Regions from separate parts of the Streptomyces sp. NPDC045431 genome, predicted to be linked through region 2. Evidence: riboswitches for the same ligand, from Rfam matches in the RefSeq annotation. Region 2 holds a riboswitch; the other holds the start of a gene.

The links. A riboswitch is a leader RNA that binds a small molecule or an ion and turns the genes downstream of it on or off. The one in region 2 is predicted to bind cyclic di-AMP.
Region 1: another riboswitch for cyclic di-AMP. It lies ahead of AB0A69_RS11000 (transglycosylase family protein); the one in region 2 lies ahead of AB0A69_RS26695 (M23 family metallopeptidase).

The regions. Positions count from the first base shown of each region.
Region 1 covers NZ_JBEZAQ010000003.1:533,795-538,672, reverse strand. The annotation lists gene AB0A69_RS11010 (septum formation initiator family protein) at 1-281, opposite strand, end outside; gene eno (phosphopyruvate hydratase) at 385-1,680, opposite strand; gene AB0A69_RS11000 (transglycosylase family protein) at 1,923-2,630, opposite strand; cyclic di-AMP (ydaO/yuaA leader) riboswitch at 2,634-2,804, opposite strand; gene AB0A69_RS10995 (transglycosylase family protein) at 3,078-4,001, opposite strand; gene AB0A69_RS10990 (cytochrome P450) at 4,167-4,878, opposite strand, start outside.
Region 2 covers NZ_JBEZAQ010000016.1:93,456-98,333, forward strand. The annotation lists gene AB0A69_RS26685 (pitrilysin family protein) at 1-749, shown strand, start outside; gene AB0A69_RS26690 (pitrilysin family protein) at 776-2,143, shown strand; cyclic di-AMP (ydaO/yuaA leader) riboswitch at 2,372-2,538, shown strand; gene AB0A69_RS26695 (M23 family metallopeptidase) at 2,551-3,333, shown strand; gene AB0A69_RS26700 (GntR family transcriptional regulator) at 3,537-4,202, shown strand; gene AB0A69_RS26705 (HPr family phosphocarrier protein) at 4,324-4,605, opposite strand; gene AB0A69_RS26710 (GNAT family N-acetyltransferase) at 4,737-4,878, shown strand, end outside.

The DNA of each region.
Region 1 (4,878 bases), on a different contig from region 2:
TGGAGCCGCGCCTTCTCGTCGCGCAGCCGCTCGACGCGCTCGGCCGCCTCGTCCGCCAGCCGCTCCTGCTCGGCGATCTCGCTCTGCTGGGAGACCCACTGGCGCATCGGGTACGCCAGGGCCACCACCATCGAGCAGACCACGAGCGCGAGGAAGGCCGCGCGGCCGGTGAGCCGGGAGCGGCGGTCCTGACGGCGCGTCTGGGAGCGGTACACGCGGGCGGCGGTCTGCTCCGTGAGCAGCCGCAGCCTGGTCGCGGTGGAGAACCGGTCCCGGGCCATCCTCGCTCCTCCCCTGCACCCCGTTACGTACGTACGTCCCCGGACACGGTACGGGACCGTGGCCGGGGACGTACGTAACCGGGCTACTGAGGGCCTATCGGCCTTACTCGCCCGAGAAGCGGAAGCGCGGGAAGGCGCTGCGGCCGGCGTACACCGCCGCGTCGTCGAGGATCTCCTCGATGCGCAGCAGCTGGTTGTACTTGGCGACGCGCTCGGAGCGGGCCGGGGCGCCGGTCTTGATCTGGCCGCAGTTGGTGGCGACGGCCAGGTCGGCGATGGTGACGTCCTCGGTCTCGCCGGAGCGGTGGGACATCATGCACTTGAAGCCGTTGCGCTGGGCCAGCTCGACGGCGTCGAGGGTCTCGGTCAGCGAGCCGATCTGGTTGACCTTGACGAGCAGCGCGTTGGCCGCGCCCTCCTCGATGCCGCGGGCCAGGCGCTCGGGGTTGGTGACGAACAGGTCGTCGCCGACCAGCTGCACCTTGGCGCCCAGCTTCTCGGTGATGGTCTTCCAGCCGTCCCAGTCGTCCTCGAACAGCGGGTCCTCGATGGAGACCAGCGGGTACGCCTCGACGAGCTCGGCGTAGTAGTCGGTCATCTCGGCGGCCGAGCGGGACTTGCCCTCGAACGCGTACGCGCCGTCCTTGTAGAACTCGGACGCGGCGACGTCGAGCGCCAGCGCGATGTCCTTGCCCGGGGTGTAGCCGGCCTGCTTGATGGCCTCGAGGATGAGGTCGAGGGCGGCGCGGTTGGAGTCGAGGTTCGGGGCGAAGCCGCCCTCGTCGCCCAGGCCCGTGGAGAGGCCCTTGTCCTTCAGGACCTTCTTCAGGGTGTGGTAGACCTCGGCACCCCAGCGCAGGGCCTCGGAGAAGGACTCCGCGCCGATGGGCGCGATCATGAACTCCTGGATGTCCACGTTGGAGTCGGCGTGCGAGCCGCCGTTCAGGATGTTCATCATCGGAACGGGCAGCAGGTGCGCGTTCGGGCCGCCGAGGTAGCGGAAGAGCGGCAGGTCGGACGCCTCGGAGGCGGCGTGCGCGACGGCGAGGGAGACGCCGAGGATGGCGTTGGCGCCGAGCGAGGACTTGTCCGGCGTGGCGTCCAGGTCGAACATCGCCTGGTCGATCAGCCGCTGCTCCGTGGCGTCGTAGCCGACGAGCTCCGGGCCGATCTGCTCGATGACGGCGAGGACGGCCTTCTCGACACCCTTGCCGAGGTAGCGGTCCTTGTCCCCGTCGCGGAGCTCGAGGGCCTCGAACGCACCGGTGGAGGCACCGGACGGAACGGCAGCACGGCCGGTGCTGCCGTCGTCGAGGCCGACCTCGACCTCGACCGTGGGGTTGCCTCGGGAGTCCAGGATTTCCCGGGCTACGACGACGTCGATGGACGGCACGAGCATCTCCTTCTGGGATGTGACGCGAATTGTGACGCGAGCGGTGCAGGGTGCAGGGTCTCTTTGGCCTTGCGCCGTGCGACAAGAGCCTAACCGGCCGGGGGGCCGGGGCCAGCCGACGCCCGCCTCGTGGGACGAAAAACGACCCGAGGGCCCCGATTCCGGGGCAAAACCCCGCAAGGTTTACCTGCGGGTAACCGCAAAGGCCCCGGCCCGCCGCGTGAGCGGCGGGCCGGGGCCTTCCGGGGTCAGCTCAGGTGGAGCTGCTGGCCCGGGTAGATGAGGTCGGCGTCGTCGACGATGTCCTTGTTCAGCTCGAACAGCTTCTCCCAGCCGCCCGCGACCTTCTTCTCGGCGGCGATGGTGCTGAGCGTGTCACCGGCCTGGACCTTGTACTCGCCGTCGCCCTTCTCGACCTTCTTGCCGGTCGGGGTGGTGACGGTCTTCGACGCGGCCTTCGGCGCGGACTCGGCGGCCTTCGGCGCCTTGGGGGCGGCCTTGGGCGCGGTGCGCTGCTCGCTGCGGGTGGTGGGCTGCTCGGCCGTGCGCTCGGCGGCGCCGCCGTTGTACGCGGCGTTGGACAGGCCCACGCCGCACACCGGCCACGCGCCCTTGCCCTGGCCGGCCAGGACCTTCTCGGCGATCTCGATCTGCTGGGCCTTGCTGGCCTGGTCGGCGGTGGAGGCGTACGCGGTGCCGCCGTACGCGGCCCAGGTGGAGGCCGAGAACTGCAGGCCGCCGTAGTAGCCGTTGCCGGTGTTGATGGACCAGTTGCCGCCGGACTCGCACTGGGCGACCTTGTCCCACTCGGCGGAGGTGGCGGCCGAGGCGGAGGTGGCGCCCATCAGCGGGGCGGCCACGGCGACGCCGGTGATGCCGGCGAACGCGGCGAAACGGACCGCCTTGGACGGGCGACGGTGCTTGGCCTTGCCGGAAACCTTGCTGGAAAACAGCATGGAGCATCTCCTCACCGACGCCTACGAGGTGAGCTGTCGGGTTAGGGCTGATGAGCTGCCCCGCCGCGCGACTCGCGCGGCCTCACCCCAAGCCGGCTCACGGACCGTCATTCGACGGCCGGGGGCCGGCACCTACCTTGGGTCCCCCGCTCCTGCCTTCGGCGCATGACGCGACGACTGTTCCCTCGCGTCCGGCGGCAGGATTCGGCGTACCGGTCGGAGGGGCCCGCGGTGGCGAGCGATAAAGACCGTAAACACAGAGCCCGGCGAAGTTCAAAGACGGACATCCGGGTCAATCCGCCCCTACTGCCTTGCGCTTGACGGACGTTTGCGCAGGTGAGGGGCGGAACGGACACATCGTGCGTTCGTGAGGCACCAGTTGGCGCAAAGAGACTCATGTCTCACTGGCGCAGAACCGGACATAGGGGCACCAATAGCCCCGGTCAACTAGGGCTTCTCGGGCGCCAGATCGAGGCTCTGGCCGGGGAGGATGAGGTCCGGATCCTCGCCCACGGTCTGGCGGTTGGCGTCGTAGAGGGCGGTCCAGCCGCCTTCGAGATCCTGCTCCGCGGCGATGGCGGAGAGGCTGTCGCCGGGGCGGACGGTGTACGCGCCCGGCTGGGCGTCCGCCAGGTCGCGTGCCGCGCCGTCACCCCGCGACGTGTGGCCGTCCGTTTCGCGCCCGTTGACCGAATTGTCGGCGCCGGTGGTGGTGTCACCTTCCGGTGCGGCCGGGTCCGTGGCCGCCGGGTCCGTCGCCGCGGGGGGCTCCGCGGGGTCGGGCGCGCCGCGGTGCTTTCCGGTGCCGGGGCCGGCCGGGGCGGTCGCCTCCGGTGCGGCGTCCGGCGTGGCCTGCTCGGCGGGCCTGGCGGGCTCGGCGGGCTCCGTCGGCAGGAGGCTCTCGACCGGGTCGGCCGGAGCCACGGGCTCCGTGGGCTCCACCGGCTGCGTGGCGTCGGCCCCGGCCGGGGCGGGCGTCTCGGGAGCGGCGTCCGGCGTGGCCTCGGGCGTCGCGGCGTCGGTGGACACGTCGGGCTTGGCGCCCTTCGCCGGCGTGGCGGCGGTGCCACCCAGGCCGACGATGGGGGCGCAGGTCTCCCAGGTCTTCACGCCCGTCGCGGCGTAGACCTGCTCCGCCACGGCTATCTGCTGGGCGCGGCTGGCGAGGTCGGGGCGCAGGGCGTACTGCTTGCCGCCGTACGCGTCCCACGTCTCCTGCGACAGCTGGAGTCCGCCATAGAAGCCGTTGCCCATGTCGGCGCTCCACGCGCCGCCGGACTCGCACTCGGCGACCCGGTCCCACGTGTGGGCGTCGACGGCCGACGCGGAGCCGGCGCCGAGCAGCGGAAGGGCGATGGCGGATCCGGTCACCCCTGCCGCGACAACGATGGCGGGGGCCTGACGGGGTCGACGGTGCCTGCCGTTCCCGGAGCGCATGCGGTGTGCCTTTCGCGTGACTGCTGAGGTGACGGTGAACGTAGCGGCATTCGAACGCTAGTCACAAGTCGATGCAGCGGAGATTACGCGAAGATCACATTACTGACGGATCGTCACATCCGAGGGCTCCGCAAAGGGGGTGAACTCGACCGGGAGCGTGCGCAGTCCCCGCATAATGAGCCCCCCACGCCACCGCAAATCGGCAGGATCCACCGCGAGCCGGAGGTCCGGCAGCCGGGTCAGCAGTGTCGCCAGCGCGGTCTGCCCTTCGAGGCGGGCGAGCGGCGCGCCGAGGCAGTAGTGGATGCCGTGCCCGTACCCGAGGTGCTGGTTGTCGCGCCGCGCCAGGTCCAGGGTGTCGGGCTCCGCGAACCGCTCCGGGTCCCGGTCTGCGGCCGCGAGCACCACCAGCACCGGGTCCCCCGCCGCGATGCGCTCCCCGCCGATGGTCAGCGGCTCGGTCGCGAACCGCCACGTGGCGAGCTCCACGGGCCCGTCGTACCGCAGCAGCTCCTCGACCCCGGTCTCCAGCAGCCCGTGCTCGCCCGCGGCGAGGGACTCCTGCAGCCGGGCGCGCTGGCCGGGGTTGCGCAGCAGGGCGTACACGCCGTTGCCGATGAGGTTGACCGTGGTCTCGAACCCGGCGAAGAGGAGGATGAACGCCATCGCCGCGGCCTCGTTCTCGGTGAGGTGCTCGCCGTGGTCGCTCGCCCGGATGAGCCCCGAGATCAGGTCCTCCCCGAGGTCCTCGCGCTTGCGGTGGATCAGCTCGGCGAGGTAGCCCCGCATCTTCTTCACCGACCGCGCGACT
Region 2 (4,878 bases):
ACCCCGAGCAGACGCTCGCCTGGATCGAGAAGTACTTCGGCTCCATCCCGGCCCACGACGGCAAGCAGCCGCCGCGCGACGGCACGCTCCCCGACGTCATCGGCGAGCAGCTGCGCGAGGTCATCGTGGAGGACGTCCCGGCCCGCGCGCTGATGGCCGCCTACCGCCTGCCGCACGACGGCACGCGCGAGTGCGACGCCGCCGACCTGGCCCTGACCGTCCTCGGCGGCGGTGAGTCGTCCCGGCTCCACAACCGCCTGGTGCGCCGCGACCGTACGGCCGTGACCGCCGGCTTCGGCCTGCTGCGCCTCGCCGGGGCCCCCTCCATGGGCTGGCTGGACGTGAAGACGTCCGGCGGCGTCGAGGTGCCGGACATCGAGGCCGCGGTCGACGAGGAGCTGGCCCGGTTCGCCGCCGAGGGCCCGACGCCCGAGGAGATGGAGCGGGCCCAGGCCCAGCTGGAGCGCGAATGGCTGGACCGGCTCGGCACGGTCGCCGGCCGCGCGGACGAGCTGTGCCGGTTCGCCGTGCTGTTCGGCGACCCGCAGCTCGCGCTCACCGCCGTCCAGCGCGTCCTGGACGTCACCGCCGAGGAGGTGCAGGCCGTCGCCAAGGCCCGCCTGCGCCCGGACAACAGGGCCGTACTGGTCTACGAGCCCGTCAACGGTGATCAGGGCGGGGCCGCCGACAGCGACACCGACCAGAGCGACGCCGACCGCAGCGAGGAAGAAGAGGGGGCCGACCAGTGAGCGACGCCGCTGTGTCCCTGACGTCCATGGAGTTCCACCCGCAGCCCACGCCCGGCACCGCCAGGCCCTGGGCCTTCCCCGCCCCCGAGCGCGGCACCCTGCCCAACGGTCTGACCGTGCTGCGCTGCCACCGCCCCGGCCAGCAGGTCGTGGCCGTCGAGATCTCCCTCGCCGCCCCCCTGGAGGCCGAGCCCGAGGGCCTGGACGGTGTCGCCACGATCATGGCCCGGGCGCTGTCCGAGGGCACCGACAAGTACTCGGCGGAGGAGTTCGCCGCCGAGCTGGAGCGCTGCGGCGCCACCCTCGACGCACACGCCGACCACCCCGGCGTACGCGTCTCCCTGGAGGTCCCGGTCTCCCGGCTGGCCAAGGCCCTCGGCCTGGTCGCCGACGCCCTGCGCGCGCCCGCCTTCGCCGACAGCGAGGTCGAGCGCCTGGTGCGCAACCGGCTCGACGAGATCCCGCACGAGATCGCCAACCCGGCGCGCCGCGCCGCCATGCAGCTCTCCAAGGAGCTGTTCCCGGCCGACTCCCGGATGTCCCGCCCCCGCCAGGGCACCCTGGAGACGGTGGAGCGCATCGACTCCGCGGCCGTACGGGCCTTCTACGAGGCCCATGTCCGGCCCGCCACGGCCACCGCGATCGTCGTCGGCGACCTCACGGACGTCGACCTCGACGCGGTGCTCGCCGACACCCTCGGCGCCTGGACCGGCGACACCGCCGAGCCCCGCCCCGTACCGCCCGTCACGGCCGACGACACGGGCCGCGTCGTCATCGTCGACCGCCCCGGCGCCGTGCAGACGCAGCTGCTGATCGGCCGCATCGGCTCCGACCGGCACGACCGCGTCTGGCCGGCCCAGGTGCTCGGCACCTACTGCCTGGGCGGCACCCTGACCTCGCGCCTGGACCGCGTCCTGCGTGAGGAGAAGGGCTACACCTACGGCGTACGGGCCTTCGGCCAGGTGCTCCGCTCCGGTCCCGAGGGCAACGGCGCCTCGATGCTCGCCATCAGCGGCTCCGTCGACACCCCCAACACCGGCCCGGCGCTCGACGACCTGTGGAAGGTGCTGCGCACCCTCGCCGCCGAGGGCCTGACCGACGCCGAGCGGGACGTCGCCGTGCAGAACCTCGTGGGCGTCGCCCCGCTCAAGTACGAGACGGCGGCCTCGGTCGCGGGCACCCTCGCCGACCAGGTCGAGCAGCACCTCCCGGACGACTTCCAGGCGCGGTTGTACGCCCGCCTGGCCGAGACCGGGACGGTGGAGGCCACGGCCGCGGTCGTCAGCGCCTTCCCGGTGGACCGTCTCGTCACGGTGCTCGTCGGCGACGCCGCGCAGATCAAGGAGCCGGTCGAGGCGCTCGGTATCGGCGAAGTCAGCGTCGTCAGCGGCTGATTGACGGCGGATCGGCCGCGCGTCACCAGCGGAACCCCGGCATCCATGCGGATGCCGGGGTTCCGCTGTCTGTTCCCCGGTCCGCCGCATGTCCGTTTTGTTGCGGAGGTTACGTGTCTGCCCTGTGGCGTGCGCTACAAAAAACCGTGTCCGTTTGGTGATTGAAAGATCAGCCGCTTAGCGTCTGATGCGCTGTCCGCCCGCCGTACCCGCCGCATCCGCGGCACCGGGCAGCCATCGCCGAATCCCCATCGGGCGCGAGCCCGGGGAGCCGGGGACCCACACGAAGTCCCTGGGGTGAATCGGACGCCTTCGCATCCGTGCGGAGGGGTCCGTAGGAGACCTTCCTGCTCCGAACCCGTCAGCTAACCCGGTAGGCGAGAAGGAAGGAAAGGATCAGCCACCGAATGGCGTTCACCCGTGCCACCGGGAAGCACCGTGCCCCGAGCCGCCTGAGCCGTAAGAGCGCACACGTCGCCGGCGTGGCGGCCATCGCCACCACCGGCGTCATCGGAACCCTCGCTTCCCCGGCGCTCGCCGCCGACGCGGACGTCCGCGCACTGGAGGACACCGGCCTCAACCAGGCGGTCATCACCGACACGCTCGCCGAGAGCGTGGACGCCCAGGCCGAGGCGCAGGAGCGTGAGGCCGAGGAGGCCGCCGCCCGCGCCGCCGCCCAGGCCGAGGCCGAAGCCGAGGCCAAGCGCAAGGCCGAGGCCCGCGTCAAGGCCGCCCGCGAGGCGGAGGAGCGCGCCGCCCGCGAGGCCGAGCGCAAGCGCCTGAACTCCTTCACGCTCCCGGTCGCCGGTTCGTACGTCAGCACCGGCTACCAGACCGGCGGCGCCATGTGGTCCTCCGGCAGCCACACCGGCGTCGACTTCCACGCCGCCTCCGGCTCCACGGTCGTCGCCGTGGGCCTGGGCACCGTCGTCGAGGCGGGCTGGGGCGGCGCGTACGGCAACAACGTGGTGATCCGGATGGCGGACGGCATGTACACGCAGTACGGCCACCTCTCCTCCGTCAGCGTCTCGGTCGGCGAGCGGGTCATGCCCGGCCAGCAGATCGGCCTCTCCGGCTCCACCGGCAACTCCTCCGGTCCGCACCTCCACTTCGAGGCCCGCACGAGCGCCGAGTACGGCTCGGACATCGACCCGGTCGCGTACCTGCGCTCGCACGGCGTCAACGTCTGACCCGCACATTCCGCGAAGAAGGCCCCGGCTCCCCATCCGAGCCGGGGCCTTCTTCGTGCGGCTTCGTGCGGCCATTGGCCAAAAGATATCCATGGATTTCGACCGGGCATCGGAAATTCAGTCCCGTTGTCATAGAGTCGCTGAACACTCGTCACATCGGTCGGACGCACGCTGTTTCGCGCGCATTACGTCGGAGGTTCGGTATGCGCATTCCCGCGCACTCGGTATGCACGGCGATTCGCGACGACATCGTCTCCGGCGTCTTCCCGCGCGGCGCCCGCCTCACCGAGGAGCAGCTGGCGCGCCGCTACGGCGTCTCCCGCGTCCCGGTCCGCGAGGCCCTGCGGACGCTGGAGTCCGAGGGCTTCGTCACCACCCGCCGCCACGCCGGGGCGTGCGTCGCCGAGCCCACCGAGCAGGAGGCGGCCGACCTGCTGGAGGTCCGGGCGCTGCTGGAGCCGCTCGGTGCGGCGCGCGCGGCCCAGCGGCGTACCGAGGCGCACCTCAAGGTGTTGCGGGGCCTGGTCAGACTGGGCCAGGAGCGGGCGCGCCGGGGTCAGGGGGAGGACCTGCGGGCGCTCGGCGGCTGGTTCCACGAGACGCTCGCCCAGGCCTCCGGCAGTCCGGGCCTGACCGCCCTGCTGACCCAGCTGCGCCACAAGATCGCCTGGATGTACGCGGTCGAGCAGCCGGCGGCGCCCGTGGAGGCGTGGGCCGAGCACGGCGCGATCGTCGACGCGGTGGCGCGCGGCGACGCGGAACGGGCCCGGGCGCTCACCGCCCTGCACACCGAACGCTCGCTCGGCGCGCACCGGCTGCGTGTGAGGACTCCGCAACATCGCGTCAACACGGCGAGCGCCCGCATTTAACAGCGAGACCGTATACAGAAAGATTCACCGAAACGAAAAGCGGAGCCGTATCACCCGGGAATTCCGGGGCGATACGGCTCCGCTGCGATATCAGGCAGGCGCCGGAGATATCCGAGACGGATCAGACGGTCTCGGGAAGCTCCTCGAGCCCTTCGGCGACCAGCTTCGCCAGGCGGTCCAGAGCGGCGTCCGCGCCCTCCGCGTCCGACGCGAGCACGATCTCCTCGCCGCCCTGCGCACCCAGGCCGAGGACCGCGAGCATCGACGCGGCGTTCACCGGGTTGCCGTCGGCCTTGGCGATCGTCACGGGGACGCCGGCGGCCGTGGCGGCACGGACGAAGATGGAGGCGGGGCGGGCGTGCAGGCCCTCGGCCCAGCCGACGTTGACGCGGCGCTCAGCCATGGTGTTGCCCTTCGAGTTCAGGGGGTTGTCTAGACCACTCTCTCATGTTCTCCGGTGTGCATGCGAACCTGATCAATGTGCCCTGTCCACAGCACCTCCGCGACCGGTGCCCCGCACCGTAACCTGGGCCCATGCGGACCCCGTCGGATCAGCCGGAACATGCGTACCCCGACCACTGGGAAGCCGATGTCGTGCTGCGCGACGGCGGCACCGCGCGGATCAGGCCCATCACCCCGGACGACGCGGAACGCCTGGTCAGCTTCTACGAGCAGG